2 regions of the Janibacter sp. RAF52 genome follow, and region 1 is predicted to be linked to the other one. Evidence: riboswitches for the same ligand, from Rfam matches in the RefSeq annotation. Region 1 holds a riboswitch; the other holds the start of a gene.
What was found. A riboswitch is a leader RNA that binds a small molecule or an ion and turns the genes downstream of it on or off. The one in region 1 is predicted to bind cyclic di-AMP.
Positions count from the first base shown of each region.

Region 2: linked by a shared signal. The riboswitch ahead of AB4Y78_RS12115 (C40 family peptidase) and the one ahead of AB4Y78_RS08915 (C40 family peptidase) in region 1 are both predicted to bind cyclic di-AMP.

Region 1 covers NZ_JBFRDY010000005.1:175,851-182,581, forward strand. The annotation lists gene AB4Y78_RS08900 (GNAT family N-acetyltransferase) at 1-725, opposite strand, end outside; gene AB4Y78_RS08905 (DUF4919 domain-containing protein) at 722-1,231, opposite strand; gene AB4Y78_RS08910 (GTP pyrophosphokinase) at 1,349-2,029, shown strand; cyclic di-AMP (ydaO/yuaA leader) riboswitch at 2,127-2,295, shown strand; gene AB4Y78_RS08915 (C40 family peptidase) at 2,302-3,063, shown strand; cyclic di-AMP (ydaO/yuaA leader) riboswitch at 3,379-3,536, shown strand; gene AB4Y78_RS08920 (C40 family peptidase) at 3,535-4,356, shown strand; gene AB4Y78_RS08925 (AMP-dependent synthetase/ligase) at 4,461-6,197, shown strand; gene AB4Y78_RS08930 (class I SAM-dependent DNA methyltransferase) at 6,280-6,731, shown strand, end outside.
Region 2 covers NZ_JBFRDY010000009.1:30,995-37,725, forward strand. The annotation lists gene AB4Y78_RS12095 (SDR family NAD(P)-dependent oxidoreductase) at 1-571, opposite strand, end outside; gene AB4Y78_RS12100 (hypothetical protein) at 568-1,293, opposite strand; gene AB4Y78_RS12105 (MFS transporter) at 1,336-2,532, shown strand; gene AB4Y78_RS12110 (metal-dependent transcriptional regulator) at 2,576-3,286, shown strand; cyclic di-AMP (ydaO/yuaA leader) riboswitch at 3,400-3,579, shown strand; gene AB4Y78_RS12115 (C40 family peptidase) at 3,582-4,454, shown strand; gene mnhG (monovalent cation/H(+) antiporter subunit G) at 4,522-4,899, opposite strand; gene AB4Y78_RS12125 (monovalent cation/H+ antiporter complex subunit F) at 4,896-5,162, opposite strand; gene AB4Y78_RS12130 (Na+/H+ antiporter subunit E) at 5,159-5,722, opposite strand; gene AB4Y78_RS12135 (Na+/H+ antiporter subunit D) at 5,719-6,731, opposite strand, start outside.

The DNA.
Region 1 (6,731 bases):
AGGCCGAGCTCCTCCTCGACCTCGCGCAGCGCGCACTGCGCGGCGGTCTCGCCCGGCTCGGGCTTGCCGCCGGGGTGCATGAAGGCGGCGGTGCCACGCTTGCGCACCGTGAGCACCCGCCCTCCGGCATCGCGCAGGTCGACGGCGCTGACGACGATCGCGTCACCGACCTCACGGGGTCGGTCGCTCGCGAGCGCCGCGTAGGCGAGGGTGTCGGTCCACTCGCCCTTGCTGAAGAGGTCCTGCCGGTGGGTCGCCTCGTGACGCATGCCGAGGCGCTCGCACAGCGCGGCCGAGGCGAGGTTACGGGCATCGAGCTCGGCGACGACGCGGTGCACGCCGTGGTGGTCGAAGGCGTGGTCGAGCACCGCCGCGGCGGCCTCCGTCGCGAAACCCCGCCCGGCGACGTCGGGGTGGAAGGACCACCCGACCTCGCACGTGGCGCCGGTCGCGTCCCTGGCCCACACGGCGACGTCACCGACGACCCGCCCCTCGTGCTCGACGACGAGGGCCAGCGCCCGCCGCGGCCCGTCGAGCCCGGTCCGCTCGACGCGCTCGGCGATGCGCTCCCGGGCGATGGCCGGGGTCCACGGGGGCTCGAGCAGGTGACGCGCCACCTGCGGGTCGCCGTAGTACGCGAGGCTGGCGTCGAGATCGGCGTGGGTGTATGGCCGCAGCAGCAGCCGCTCCGTGGTGATCGGCAGCAGCGAGGTCGAACCCGTCATGCCGGGTCGAGGACGAACCACACGTCCGGCCCGTCGACGACCTCGTGCACGTCGACGACCCGACCGTCGACGGTGCGCGTGGCCTGGCGACGGGGGGTGACCCCCTTCGCTCGCATGACGTCGTACTCGTCGGCGACGCGCAGGACCGACCACGGGCGCTCCTGCGTGCCGTCGCCCGTGGCGAGGACGCTCGCGACGGACAGCGTGTGCAGGGTGGCTTCGCGACGGGCGGCGTCGTCCTCACCCAGCGCTTCGTGCGCTGCGGCGAGCAGGCGGTGGGCCAGGGGGTTGAGGGCGGCACCGGGCATCTTGGCGTGGACCGCGTCGAGCGCCTCGCGGTGGCGCCCCGCCTCGAGCAGCGGGATGACCCCCCGCAGGTCGACGTCGGGGTCGAAGCTGCCCGAGGACCGCACCGCGTGGCGCAGCGCGGCCAGGTTGGCGGGAGTCTGCTCGGTCAGGTACCGCGTCACGAGCTCGCGCAGCGTCTGGGCGTGGGCCTCGGTCATCGTCCCTCCTCGGGTGGTCTGCCCCGACCGTATCCGCCGCGCGGGAGTGCAGGCCACGCTCGGCTGGCTCCCAGACACGATGCCTAGGGTGGTCACGCACCCCACCCCGGAGACGCCATGACCGAGCCCACCGCCGCGCCCCCGCCCACGGAGCCCGCCGCCGCGCTGCCCGAGGAGGCGATCCGGAGGTTCGCGCAGATCCGGGACGAGTTCACCCGGATGATGCTCGGCTACCGCTTCGGGATGGAGCAGGTCGCGACCCGGCTGGAGATCCTGCGCGAGGAGTTCACCGAGCTGCACCTCGACAACCCGATCGAGCACATCTCGACGCGGGTGAAGTCCCCCGAGTCGATCCTCGAGAAGGCGGCGCGTCAGGGCGTCGAGCTCGACATCCCGCAGCTGCGCGAGCACATCACCGACATCGCGGGCGTACGGGTCATCTGCTCCTTCGTCGCCGACGTCTACCGGCTCATGGCCGCGCTCACCGACCAGCCGGACATCACGCTGCGGGTCGTCAAGGACTACATCGCCAACCCCAAGCCCAACGGCTACCGATCGCTGCACGTCATCCTCGAGATCCCCGTCTTCCTCTCCTCGGGTCCGGTGCAGGTGCCGGTCGAGGTGCAGTTCCGCACGGTCGCCATGGATTTTTGGGCGAGCACGGAGCACAAGATCTTCTACAAGTACGAAGGGGACGTCCCGGCCGATCTGCGGCAGCGGATCACCGACGCGGCCGGCACGGCGGCCCGGATGGACGAGGAGATGGCGCAGCTGCACCGGGCGGTGCACGGGGACTGAGCAGGTCCCGGGCATCCCGTCCACAGGCCCTGTTACCAATTCGTGTCCACATGCCCTACTCTTCTCCCGACCCCACACACGGGGGTTGCCACCGGGTCGCCGAATCCTGCCAGCCCGAATGGCCCCTGACACGTCACGGCAGGAGCGGGGGACCCACCGATCCACGGCACTCGTGCCTTGGGGTGCAGTCCTCTCGGTCTTCGGACCGGAAGGGCGGGGTGCTTCTCCACCTCAACCCGACAGCTAACTCCGTAGGCGCAGGAGAGTTCGCCATGTCGATGTTCTACACCGGGCGCCACCGCGCCCCCAGCACGTCCTCCCAGACCGGCAAGCGTGCGGGCGCGACCATGGTCGCCGTCGCGGCCGTCAGCCTCGGTACCGCCACCGCCGGTGCGCAGAGCGCGACCGCCGCCCCCGCGACGCAGTCGACCCAGTCGGCCACTGCCAAGGCCTCCTTCTCCGGTCTGGTCAAGCAGGGCTCGCGCGGCACCGTCGTCAAGCAGATCCAACGCAAGGTCGGCGTGACCGCCGACGGCGTCTTCGGCCCGAAGACCAAGGCGGCCGTCAAGCGCTGGCAGAAGCGCAAGGGCCTGGCCGCCGACGGCATCGTCGGTCCGCGCACGGGCACCAAGATGGGCCTGAAGTCGTCGAGCAGCCGCTCGACCTCGACCCGCTCCTCGCGCACCTCGACCCGCTCGGTCTCCAGCAGCTCGGTCCTCTCGACCGCCTCCAGCCTCGTCGGCACCCCGTATCGCTCCGGCGGCACGACGCCCTCCGGCTTCGACTGCTCGGGCTTCACCAAGTACGTCTACGCCCGCCACGGCAAGACCCTGCCGCGCACGGCCGAGCAGCAGCGTCGCGCCACGAACCGCGTCTCCTCGCCCCGGGCCGGCGACCTCGTCTTCTTCGGCGCCCCGGCGTGGCACGTGGGCATCTACGCCGGCAACGGCAAGATGTACGACGCCGGCAACTCGCGCGTCGACACGACCAAGCGCGCCATCTGGACCAGCGCCGTCACCTACGGCCGCGTCTGATCCGACCGGCCCAGCCGTCCGCCACGAAGGGCGGTCCCGACCACGGTCGGGACCGCCCTTCGTCATGCCACCCCACCGCATTTCCCTAGGGAAATGACCACCCCACCCCCCTGACGGCCACCCCAGCCCGCATTTCCCTAGGGAAATGCGCACCCCCGCCCGTATCTGCCTAGGGAAATGCGGGGTGGGAGCGGCGGGGTAGGAGAGGGCGGGCAACCGGGGCGCGTTACCAATCCGTGACCATGTGATCTATGGTCGACCGCGGCCCGGACGCATGTCGGGCACCGTCGGGGCACGCCGAGTCCCACCACCCCGACGGATCCCCTGCAGAACCGGTGGGAGCGGAGGACCCAACCTCTGGCCGCGAGGCCTCGGGGTGAAGTCCACCGGCTCGGCCCCTGCCGAGCCATCGGACGGGGTGGTCTCCACCCCAACCCGACAGCTAACTCCGCAGGCGCCAGGAGACACAGCATGAGCACCTTCCACACCCCGCGTCACGGCGCACCCCGAGCCCGCGCCGCCGCCTCCCGCGTCGGCGCCTTAGTCCTCGCGGCCACCGCCCTCGGCCTCGGCGCCTCGACCGCCTTCGCCGGCAGCGCCTCCGCCAACGGCGGGCCGCAGGCCCCGACGACGCAGTCCTCGACCGCCGGCGGCGGGCAGAGCAGCGACTCGACGAGCAGCTCCAGCAGCTTCACCGACATCGTCCGCGTCGGCGACACCGGCGGTGTCGTCGAGCAGATCCAGGACGAGGTCGGCGTGAGCGCCGACGGCCTCTTCGGCTCCGAGACCGAGCAGGCCGTCACGCAGTGGCAGGCCGAGCACGGCGTGGCCGCCGACGGCGTCGTGGGCCCGGAGACCGGCTCCGAGATGGGCCTGACCGAGAGCGGCTCCACCAGCGGCCAGGCGACCGCGGCGGCCTCGACCGACGGCGGCACCGCGGAGATCTCGACCGCGAGCACCTCCGACTCCTCGATCGTCAGCACCGCCCGCAGCCTCATCGGCTCGCCCTACGTCATGGGCGGCACGAGCCCGTCCGGCTTCGACTGCTCCGGCTTCGTCCAGTACGTCTACGACACGGCGGGCAAGGAGCTGCCGCGGACGACCGACCAGCAGCAGGCGGTGGCCACCCCGGTCTCCGACCCGCAGCCCGGCGACATCGTCTTCTTCGGCAACCCTGCGTACCACAACGGGATCTACGCCGGCGACGGCAAGATCATCGACGCGGGCAACTCGAGCACGGGCGTCACCGAGCGCGAGATCTGGACCGACGACGTGTCCTACGGCCGCTTCTGAGCGACCCGATGACGCAGGCCCCCGACCCCACCGGTCGGGGGCCGGCGTCCTGTCGTGAGACACTGACCTTCTACACATGTAGTCGCACCATGAGGAGACCGGCCGTGACCCGCACCCACGCCACCGGGGGCCCGCTCGAGCTCACCCAGGCGGACCTGCTCCCCCTTCGCCCCTGGCGTCGGGCGCACGAGGAGCCCGCCCATCCGTCCTTCGCCCGCTGGGTCGACGACGCTTGGGAGACCATCACGGCACGGCACCACCTCGCCGCCCTGACGTCCGCCGCCCGCGGGCTCGTCGCGAGCGGCGTGGAGGCCGGCGACCGGGTCGCGCTCATGGCCGACACCCGCTACGAGTGGCTGCTGCTCGACGAGGCTGTCTGGGCCGTCGGCGCGGGCACCGTCCCCGTCTACCCCTCCTCCTCGGCCGGGCAGCTCGAGTGGATCCTGCGCGACTCCGGCGCCCGCCTGCTGCTCGTCGGCACGGCCGACCAGGCCGAGACCGCCCGCGGCCTCGGGCTCGACGTCGAGGTGCTCGTCATCGACGAGGACGCCCTCGAGGTCCTCGGCGAGCGCGGTCGGCAGGTGCCCGAAGCGCGCGTCATCGAGCGTCGCGACGCGGTCACCCTCGACGACCTCGCCGGCATCGTCTACACCTCCGGCACCACCGGCCGGCCGAAGGGCGTGGTCCTCACCCACCGTCACCTCGCGGCCGAGGTCGCCGGGTGCCTCGACCATCCCATCGGCTCGGTGGGCCGACCGGGGCGGCGGATCCTCATCTTCCTGCCGATGGCCCACGTCCTCGCCCGATCGGTCGCCTACATCGCCGCCCAGTCCGGCGCGACGGTCGGCTTCTGGGCGGACTTCGGCAGCATCGTCGACAAGCTCGGCTCCTTCCGCCCGCACATGGTCGTCGGCGTGCCGCGCGTCTTCGAAAAGGTCCACGACGGCGTCCGCAGCAAGGCCTCGGGGCAGCGACTGTCCGCCGTCGTCTTCACGAAGGGGGAGCAGGTCGCCCTCGCGTGCAGCCGCGCCGTCGGCGAGGGCGAGGGTCGGCCGAGCCTGCCGCTGCGCCTCGCGCACGCGGTCTTCGACCGACTGCTCTACACCAAGGTCCGCGCCGCGCTCGGCGGCGAGATGGAGTACGTCATCAGCGGTGGCGGGGCGCTCGGCGAGCGCCTCGGGCACTTCTTCCGCGGGGTCGGCGTGCCCGTCCACGAGGGCTACGGCCTCACCGAGACGTGCGCGGCCATCACGGTCAACGGCCCAGGCGTCCAGCGCGTCGGCACGGTCGGGCGGCCGCTGCCCGGCAACGAGGTGCAGGTGACGGACGACGGGGCGATCAGCGTCCGTGGCGCCGTCGTCACCGACGGCTACTGGGGCAACGACGAGGCCACTCGCGAGGCGATCGTCGACGGCTGGTTCGCCACCGGCGACCTCGGCACGCTCGACGACGACGGCTACCTGACGATCACCGGGCGGGCCAAGGAGATCATCGTCACCGCCGGCGGCAAGAACGTCTCCCCGGGCCCCCTCGAGGACGTGCTGCGCACCCACCCCCTCGTCTCCCAGGCCATGGTCGTCGGCGACGGACGCCCCTTCGTTGGCGCGCTCATCACCCTCGACCCCGATTGCGAGCGACCCGCCGACCCGCAGGCCGAGCTCCAGCAGGTCGTCGACGAGGCCAATGCCCTGGTGTCCAGGGCCGAGGGGATCAAGCGCTTCGTGGTCCTCGACGACGACTTCACCGAGGAGAGCGGCGAGCTCACAGCGACGCAAAAGCTCAAGCGGCACGTCATCACCCAGCAGCGCGCCGACGTGATCGAGGGGCTCTACCGGCGCTGACCGCCCTCGGCGAGAGATGAGCAGCAGCGGCTGCTGAGGCAGCGCACCTGCCGCCGTCGGTGGCGGCTGGCAGGCTGGGCCCATGGACGAGACTCAGGAGGGGCACCACCAGCACCCAGACGATGGGACGCACTTCGACGACAAGGCGGCGACCTGGGACGACGACCCGGACAAGCAGCGGCAGTCCGGTGAGGTGGCGGCGGCGATCGCGGCGAGGGTCCCCCTTCGCCCGCGCGTCCGGCTCCTCGAGTACGGCGCCGGCACCGCGCTGGTGACAACGGCGCTGCTGCCGCACCTGCCGGAGGCCGAGGTGACGCTCGTCGACAGCTCCTCGGGGATGCGGCGGGTGCTCGCCGACAAGGTCGCCGACGGCAGGCTGCCCTCGCCGACACGCGTGTGGGGCCTCGACCTCGAGGCCCAGCCGGTGCCTCCGGAGCGCTTCGACCTCGTCGTCACCTCCAACGTCCTGCACCACGTCGGTGAGCTCGACCGGGTCCTCTCGGGCTTCGCCGAGCTCCTCGACAGCGGTGGGCA
Region 2 (6,731 bases), on a different contig from region 1:
GGTCACCCTTGAAGCGGGTGAGCGAGAAGCCCTCGGTGTGCACCATCCCCGGCGCGATCTCGGTGACGCGCACCGGCTGGTCGACGAGCTCCAGGCGCATCGTCTCCGTCATCGTCGCGAGCGCGTGCTTGGCCGCGGTGTAGCCGGCGCCGCCCTCGTAGGAGACCCGGCCGGCCGTCGAGCCGACGTTGACGATGACCCCCTCCGCAGCGACGAGCGAAGGGAGCAGCGCCTGCACCACGCGCAGGGTGCCGATGACGTTGACCTCGTACATGGCTCGCCAGTCCTCGATGTCGGCGGTGGCCACCGGGTCGAGGCCGAAGGCGCCGCCCGCATTGTTGACGAGCACGTCGAGGCGGTCGCCGATCTCGGCGGCCAACGCCGCGACGGAGGCCGCGTCCGTGACGTCGCAGGTGACGGCGCGCCCGTCGATCTCGGTGGCGAGGTCGGTGATGCGGTCGGTGCGGCGGGCCGCGCAGACCACCTCGTGGCCGGCCGCGGCGAGTGCACGCGCGGTGGCGGCCCCGATGCCGGAGCTGGCGCCGGTGACGAGGGCGAGCGGGCGGCTCATCGGGCCACCACGATCCAGGTGGCGGCGGCGCTCGCGAGCACCCGCTCGCCGTCGAGCAGGGCGGTGCCGCTGTGGCGCTTGCGGCCCTCGCGCCCGATCTCCCACGCGACGACGACGAGCTCGCGGCCCACGGGCACGTCGGCGTGGACGGTGGCGGTGAGGGTGCCGAGCAGCAGGGCCTCCTCGCCGAAGCCCACGGCGAAGGCGCCCGGGCAGTCCAGCGCTGCGAGCACCGGCGGCAGGCCCTCCTCGGTCAGGGTCACGGGCGCGGCGAGGACGTCGTCGCGGCCGGCGACCGGCCCGACGAAGACGCGCAGGCCCCCTTCGGCCTCGGGCCCGCAGACGTAGCAGCCGGGGAAGGGGTGGTCGCTCGCGTCGACGCCGGCCGCCGCGGTCCGGGCCGCCTCGAGGTCGACCGGTGCGGGGACCGTCAGGTCGGGGGCGGTCGTGCGGCGGGCCGTGCCGAGCAGTGTGTCGCCGTCGAGCAGGTGCACCGCGAGCTCGGCGCCGTCGGCGACCGTGCCGTCGACCTCCCACCGCAGCGGACGCCCGAGCGGCGTCGGCGCGCTCAGGCGGACCGTCGCCGACGTCAGGTCCCCCTCCGCGGGGACGAGGTCGTCGAGGCGCTCGGTGAGCAGCCCGCACACCCAGCCGCCGTTGCCGGTGCCCGGTGGGCCAGCGCGCAGGGGGGACACGGTCGTCGTCTCGGCTGTGGTGTGCACCACCCCAACCTAGCGACGAGCCGGCAGGAGAGGATGAGGGGGATGAGTACGCGCGAGACCTTCGGTTGGAGGCGCATCGCCGTACCCGCCTTCGGGCCGACCTTCCTCTCCGCCGCCGCGACCGGCGCCGTCATCCCGGTCGCTGCGCTGCGGGCCGACGAGCTCGGCGCGAGCCTCGGCACCGCCGCCTTCGTCGTCGCCCTCACCGGGGTCGGGCAGCTCGTCGGGGTCCTGCCCGCCGGGGCCCTCGTCGCCCGCATCGGCGAGCGCGCGACCCTCGTCCGCGCTGGCCTGCTCGACGTCGCGGCGCTCGCCGTCGCGGGGTGGGCGCCCTCGCTGTGGCTCATGGGCGTCGCGCTGCTCGTCAGCGGGCTCGCCTCCTCCGCCTTCTTCCTCGCCCGGCAGGGCTTCATGATCGACGTCCTGCCGCGGCAGCTCCTCGCCCGTGGCATGTCCCTGCTCGGTGGGTCGATGCGGGCCGGGCTGCTCCTCGGGCCGGTCGTCGGGTCGCTGGCCATCGCCCCCTTCGGCCTGCAGGGGGCCTACGGGCTGGCCGTGCTCCTCGCCGCCGGCTCCGTGCTGACCGTCCTCACCGCACCCGACCTCACCGGTGAGCACGAGCGGGCCCGCGCGCAGGAGCCGCACACCGGGGTCTTCCGGGTCATCCGGCGGCACGCGCGCCTGCTGCTCACCCAGGGCCTGGGCGTCACGGTGATCTCGGCGCTGCGCTCCGCCCGGCTGGCGATCCTGCCGCTGTGGGCGCTGCACATCGGCCTCGACGGCGTCGACTCCTCGCAGATCTTCGCCGTCGCCGGTCTCGCGGAGCTCGTCCTCGTCTACCCCGGTGGCTGGGTCATGGACCGGCTCGGTCGGATGTGGGTCGTCGGGGCGCTGCTGGGCGTCGTCTCGCTCTCCTTCGTCGCCCTGCCCCTCGCCGACACGAAGGGGGAGCTGCTCGCCGTCGCGCTCGCCATGGCCCTGGGCAACGGGCTGGGGTCGGGCATCGTCATGACCCTCGGCGCGGACGCCGCGCCGAGCCGCGACCGGGCCCAGTTCCTCGGCGCCTGGCGGCTCACCGGCGAGGTGGGGCACGCCGGCGGCTCGCTCGGCCTGAGCGCCGTCACCACCCTCGTCTCGCTGCCCGCCGCCGCCGTGGCGCTCGGGGCCCTCGGCCTCGCGGGGCTGGCCTGGACGAGCCTGTGGATCCCACGCGCCGACCGGGAGCGCTCCGCGGCCTGACGCGGCGGCCCGCGGCGCCGCCGGGCAGGGCATGATGGGGCTCGTGAAGGACCTCATCGACACCACCGAGATGTACCTCCGCACGATCTTCGAGCTCGAGGAGGAAAACATCCCGCCGATGCGCGCCCGCATCGCCGAGCGGCTCGGCCACTCCGGCCCGACCGTCTCGCAGACCGTGGCGCGCATGGAGCGTGATGGCCTCGTCAGCCTCGGCGAGGACCGGCGGCTCGTCCTCTCCGACGAGGGGCGGCTGCTCGCCACGCGGGTGATGCGCAAGCACCGCCTCGCCGAGCGGTTGCTCGCCGACGTCATCGGTCTCGAGTGGGAGCACGTGCACGACGAGGCCTGCCGGTGGGAGCACGTGATGAGCGAGCGCGTCGAGCGCAAGATCCTCGCGATGCTGCCCGAGCACCGAGAGTCGCCCTACGGGACCCCGATCCCCGGCCTCGACGAGCTGCTCTCGGACGAGGAGGCGAGCATCGACTACCTCGAGGGTCTGCAGAGCCTCGTCCAGGTCGCGCAGGGCAAGCCCACGGGGCAGTACCGCGTGCGCCGCATCGGCGAGCCGGCCCAGGTCGACCACGAGGCGCTGGAGCTGCTCACCGAGGCGCGGCTGCGCCCCGGTGAGGTCGTCGATGTCACCCCCGAGGGCGACCGCGTCATCGTCGCGCGGGTCGGTGCCCAGCCGGGCGACGCGGTGTCGCTGCCCAAGGACGTCGCCGAGCACGTCTTCGTCGAGCTGGTCGCTCCGTGACCTCTCGTGACCTCGGCGTGACATTGCCGTGATCTGCGGGTACGGTCTGATGGTCCGCTCCCCCTGGGCGGACCCGTCACGCGGACGCTGAGTCCTGTCACCGCACCCGACGGATCTGCACGACACCGCATGACAGGAGCGGGGGACCCACGTTTTGCGGGGCATCGAGGATGCTCCTCGGGGTGAAGTCCTGGGACGCAGCGGACCGCTAGGTCGGTCCGGTGTCGCAGGGCCGGGCCAGACCTCTGGCTCGAACCCGACAGCTGACCCCGTAGGCGGGATAGAGGTCATCACCTTGTCTCACAACGTCGGGCGCCACCGCGCCGCCGGTCGCTACAACCCCGTGTCCGAGCTCGGCCAGATCGTCAGCCAGGCGGGCACGCCCCTCGCCAAGGGCTCGGCCGTCATCGCCGCCTCCGGTGGTCTGATCGCCGCGATCGCCATCCCCGCCCAGGCCGCCGACTCGGCCGCCGAGGTCGACGCCGCCCCGGTCCAGACCGCCTCCGCCCCGGCCGCTCCCGCCGCCGCGGTCACCGCGCCCGCCACGACGACGTCGTCGAAGGCGACCGACGCCGCCTTCGGCAAGATCGAGGTCGAGCCCGTCGCCAAGCCGACCGGCCCGACCCCGGCCCAGCTGCGGGCCCGCGCCGAGCGCGAGCAGGCCCGCCAGGAGGCCGCCGCCGAGCGTCAGCGCGAGCAGGAGCAGGAGCAGGCCGCCCGCGAGGAGCAGGCCAGCGAGCGCACCGAGTCCACCTCGCCGAGCCGCTCGCAGGAGCGTCAGGCCCCGGCCCCGGCCCCGGCCAAGAGCGAGCCCGCCCCCGCCGCGGCCTCCTCCGCGAGCTCCGACGTCATCTCCATCGCCAAGCAGTACATCGGCGTCCCCTACGTCTATGGCGGGTCCACCCCCTCCGGTTTCGACTGCTCGGGCTTCACCCAGTACGTCTTCGCCAAGGCGGGCAAGTCGCTGCCGCGCGTCACGACGGCCCAGCAGGCCGCCGCGACCCCCGTGTCCAACCCGCAGCCGGGTGACCTCGTCTTCTTCGGCTCGCCCTCGTGGCACGTCGGCATCTATGTCGGCGACGGCATGATGATCGACGCACCGCGCACTGGCAAGTCGATCTCGATCCGTCCGATCTTCGACGGCGTCTCCGGGTACGGCCGCGTCTGAGTCAGGCCCACCCCATGACGAAGGGGGCGGAGGGAGATCATCTCCCTCCGCCCCCTTCGTCGTGCGGTCAGGCCTCGTCGCCGGTGGCCTGCTGCTCCGTCATGCGGCGGTAGTCCTCGCCGAGCTCGTCGTGGTGGAGCAGGTCGTCCTCGGAGGCGCCGGTGCGGTAGCTGGCGCGGCCGAGCATGTGGGCTGTCACCGGGGCGGTGAGGGCCTGGGCGCCGACGACGATGAAGAGCGTGGCGACCGAGGCCCAGGTGCGCACGTTGAGAGCCAGGCCCACGAGGATGAGCAGCAGGCCGAGGGTCTGCGGCTTGGTCGCCGCGTGCATGCGGCCGAAGATGTCGGGCAGCCGGGCCAGACCGATCGCGCCGACGAGGGCGATCGTCGAGCCGAGGAGCAGGCTGATGCCCCCGGCGAGGTCACAGATCTCCTGCCAGCTCATGCGTCGTCCTGCTTGCGGGCCATGAAGCGGGCGACGGACACCGAGCCGACGAAGCCGGTGAGGCTGAAGACCACCATGATCGGCAGCGGCCCGGGGTCGTCCGTGCGCAGGATCTGCGTGGCGATGATGCCCGTGACGATGACGATGAGGACGTCGAGGCTGAGCGCCCGGTCGAGGTTGGTCGGGCCGAGCGCGACGCGCACCAGCACGAGCGCGGCGGCGCAGATGAGCATGCCGAGGGCGATGGCCAGGATGATGCTCATGCCTCCTCCTCGGAGCAGAGGGTGATCTCCTCGCGGGTGCCGATGGCCCGCACGACGCGGGTCTCGACGGCGAGGACGTCCCGGCGCAGCTCTTCGAGCTCCTGGGGGGTCGTGACGTGGAAGCCGTGGACGTAGAGGATGCCCGCGCGGCGTCGGGCCTCGACGACGATCGAGCCCGGCACGAGGGAGACGAGGGCCGAGACGATCGTCATGTAGAACTCCGACCGGGTGCGCAGCTGGACGGCGACGATCGACCCGCCTTGCGCGGGGCGCGGGCTGAGGGTGGCGGCGGCGACCTGGACGGCGGCCTGCACGAGGTCGACGAGGAAGCGCGCGATGAGCTGGACGAGCGGCCACGGGTGGATCCGGCCGAAGTACTGGACCGACGGCAGCGGGAAGATCTGGGTGACGACGGCGCCGATGATCAGCCCGTTGACGACGTTGCCGAGGGTGACCCGGTCCCACAGGAGGACCCAGACGATGGCGAGGGCGATGATCGCGCGGGGCTGCCAGCCGCCGCGCCGGGTGGCAGCGGCCGTGCTCGTGTCGGCGTCCTTCACGGCCCCTCCTGCGGTAGGACGGCCTTGACGTAGCCGTCACGGGTGATCATCTGCTGGGCCGCGGCGTCGGTGTAGGCGAAGAGGGGCCCGGCGAAGAGCGAGAGGCCGAGGCTGAAGACGACGACGGCGCTCGCGGCGCCGAGCATCAGCGGGGGCATCGGCCGCTCGACGGGCTGAGCGGGCGGCGGTGGAGCGATGGGGGTGGAGGGGCGCTGCGCGGCGACGACGGCCCCGATGGCGTCGCTCAGCCGGCCGAAGGACGGGGTGAGGGTCGGCAAGGCGAAGGCGCGGTCGCTCTCGTCCTCGGCGCGCGGGCGCCAGAAGGCGTGGCTCCACGTCTTGGCGACCGCGTAGAGGGTGAGCAGGGAGGTGACGACCGACCCGACGACGAGTGTCCACGCGACGGCGCTGCCGTCCTCGGCTCCGGCTTGGAGCAGCCCCACCTTGCCGACGAAGCCGGAGAAGGGCGGGATGCCGGCGAGGTTCATCGCGGGGACGAAGAAGAGGATGGCCAGGACCGGGGAGGTCGCGGCGAGGCCACCGAGCCGGTCGATGACCGTCGAGCCGCCGACCCGCTCGATGAGCCCGGTGATGAGGAAGAGCGCGGTCTGCACGGTGATGTGGTGGGCGATGTAGAAGATCGCCGACGAGAGGCCGAGCTCGCTCGCCAGGCCGATGCCGAAGAGCATGTAGCCGATGTGGCTGACGAGCGTGAAGGAGAGCATCCGCTTGATGCCCGGCTGCGCCACGGCTCCGAGGATGCCGACGAGCATCGTCAGCAGTCCCGCGATCATGATCAGGTGGTGCAGCGGTGAGTCGGGGAAGAGCAGGAACTGGGTGCGCACGATGGCGTAGACGCCGACCTTGGTGAGCAGCCCGGCGAAGACCGCGGAGACGGGCACGGGCGCCGACGGGTAGCTGTCGGGCAGCCACGCGGACATCGGGAAGACGGCCGCCTTGATCCCGAAGACCGTGAGCAGCATGAGCTGCAGGGCGAGGCTCACCGTGG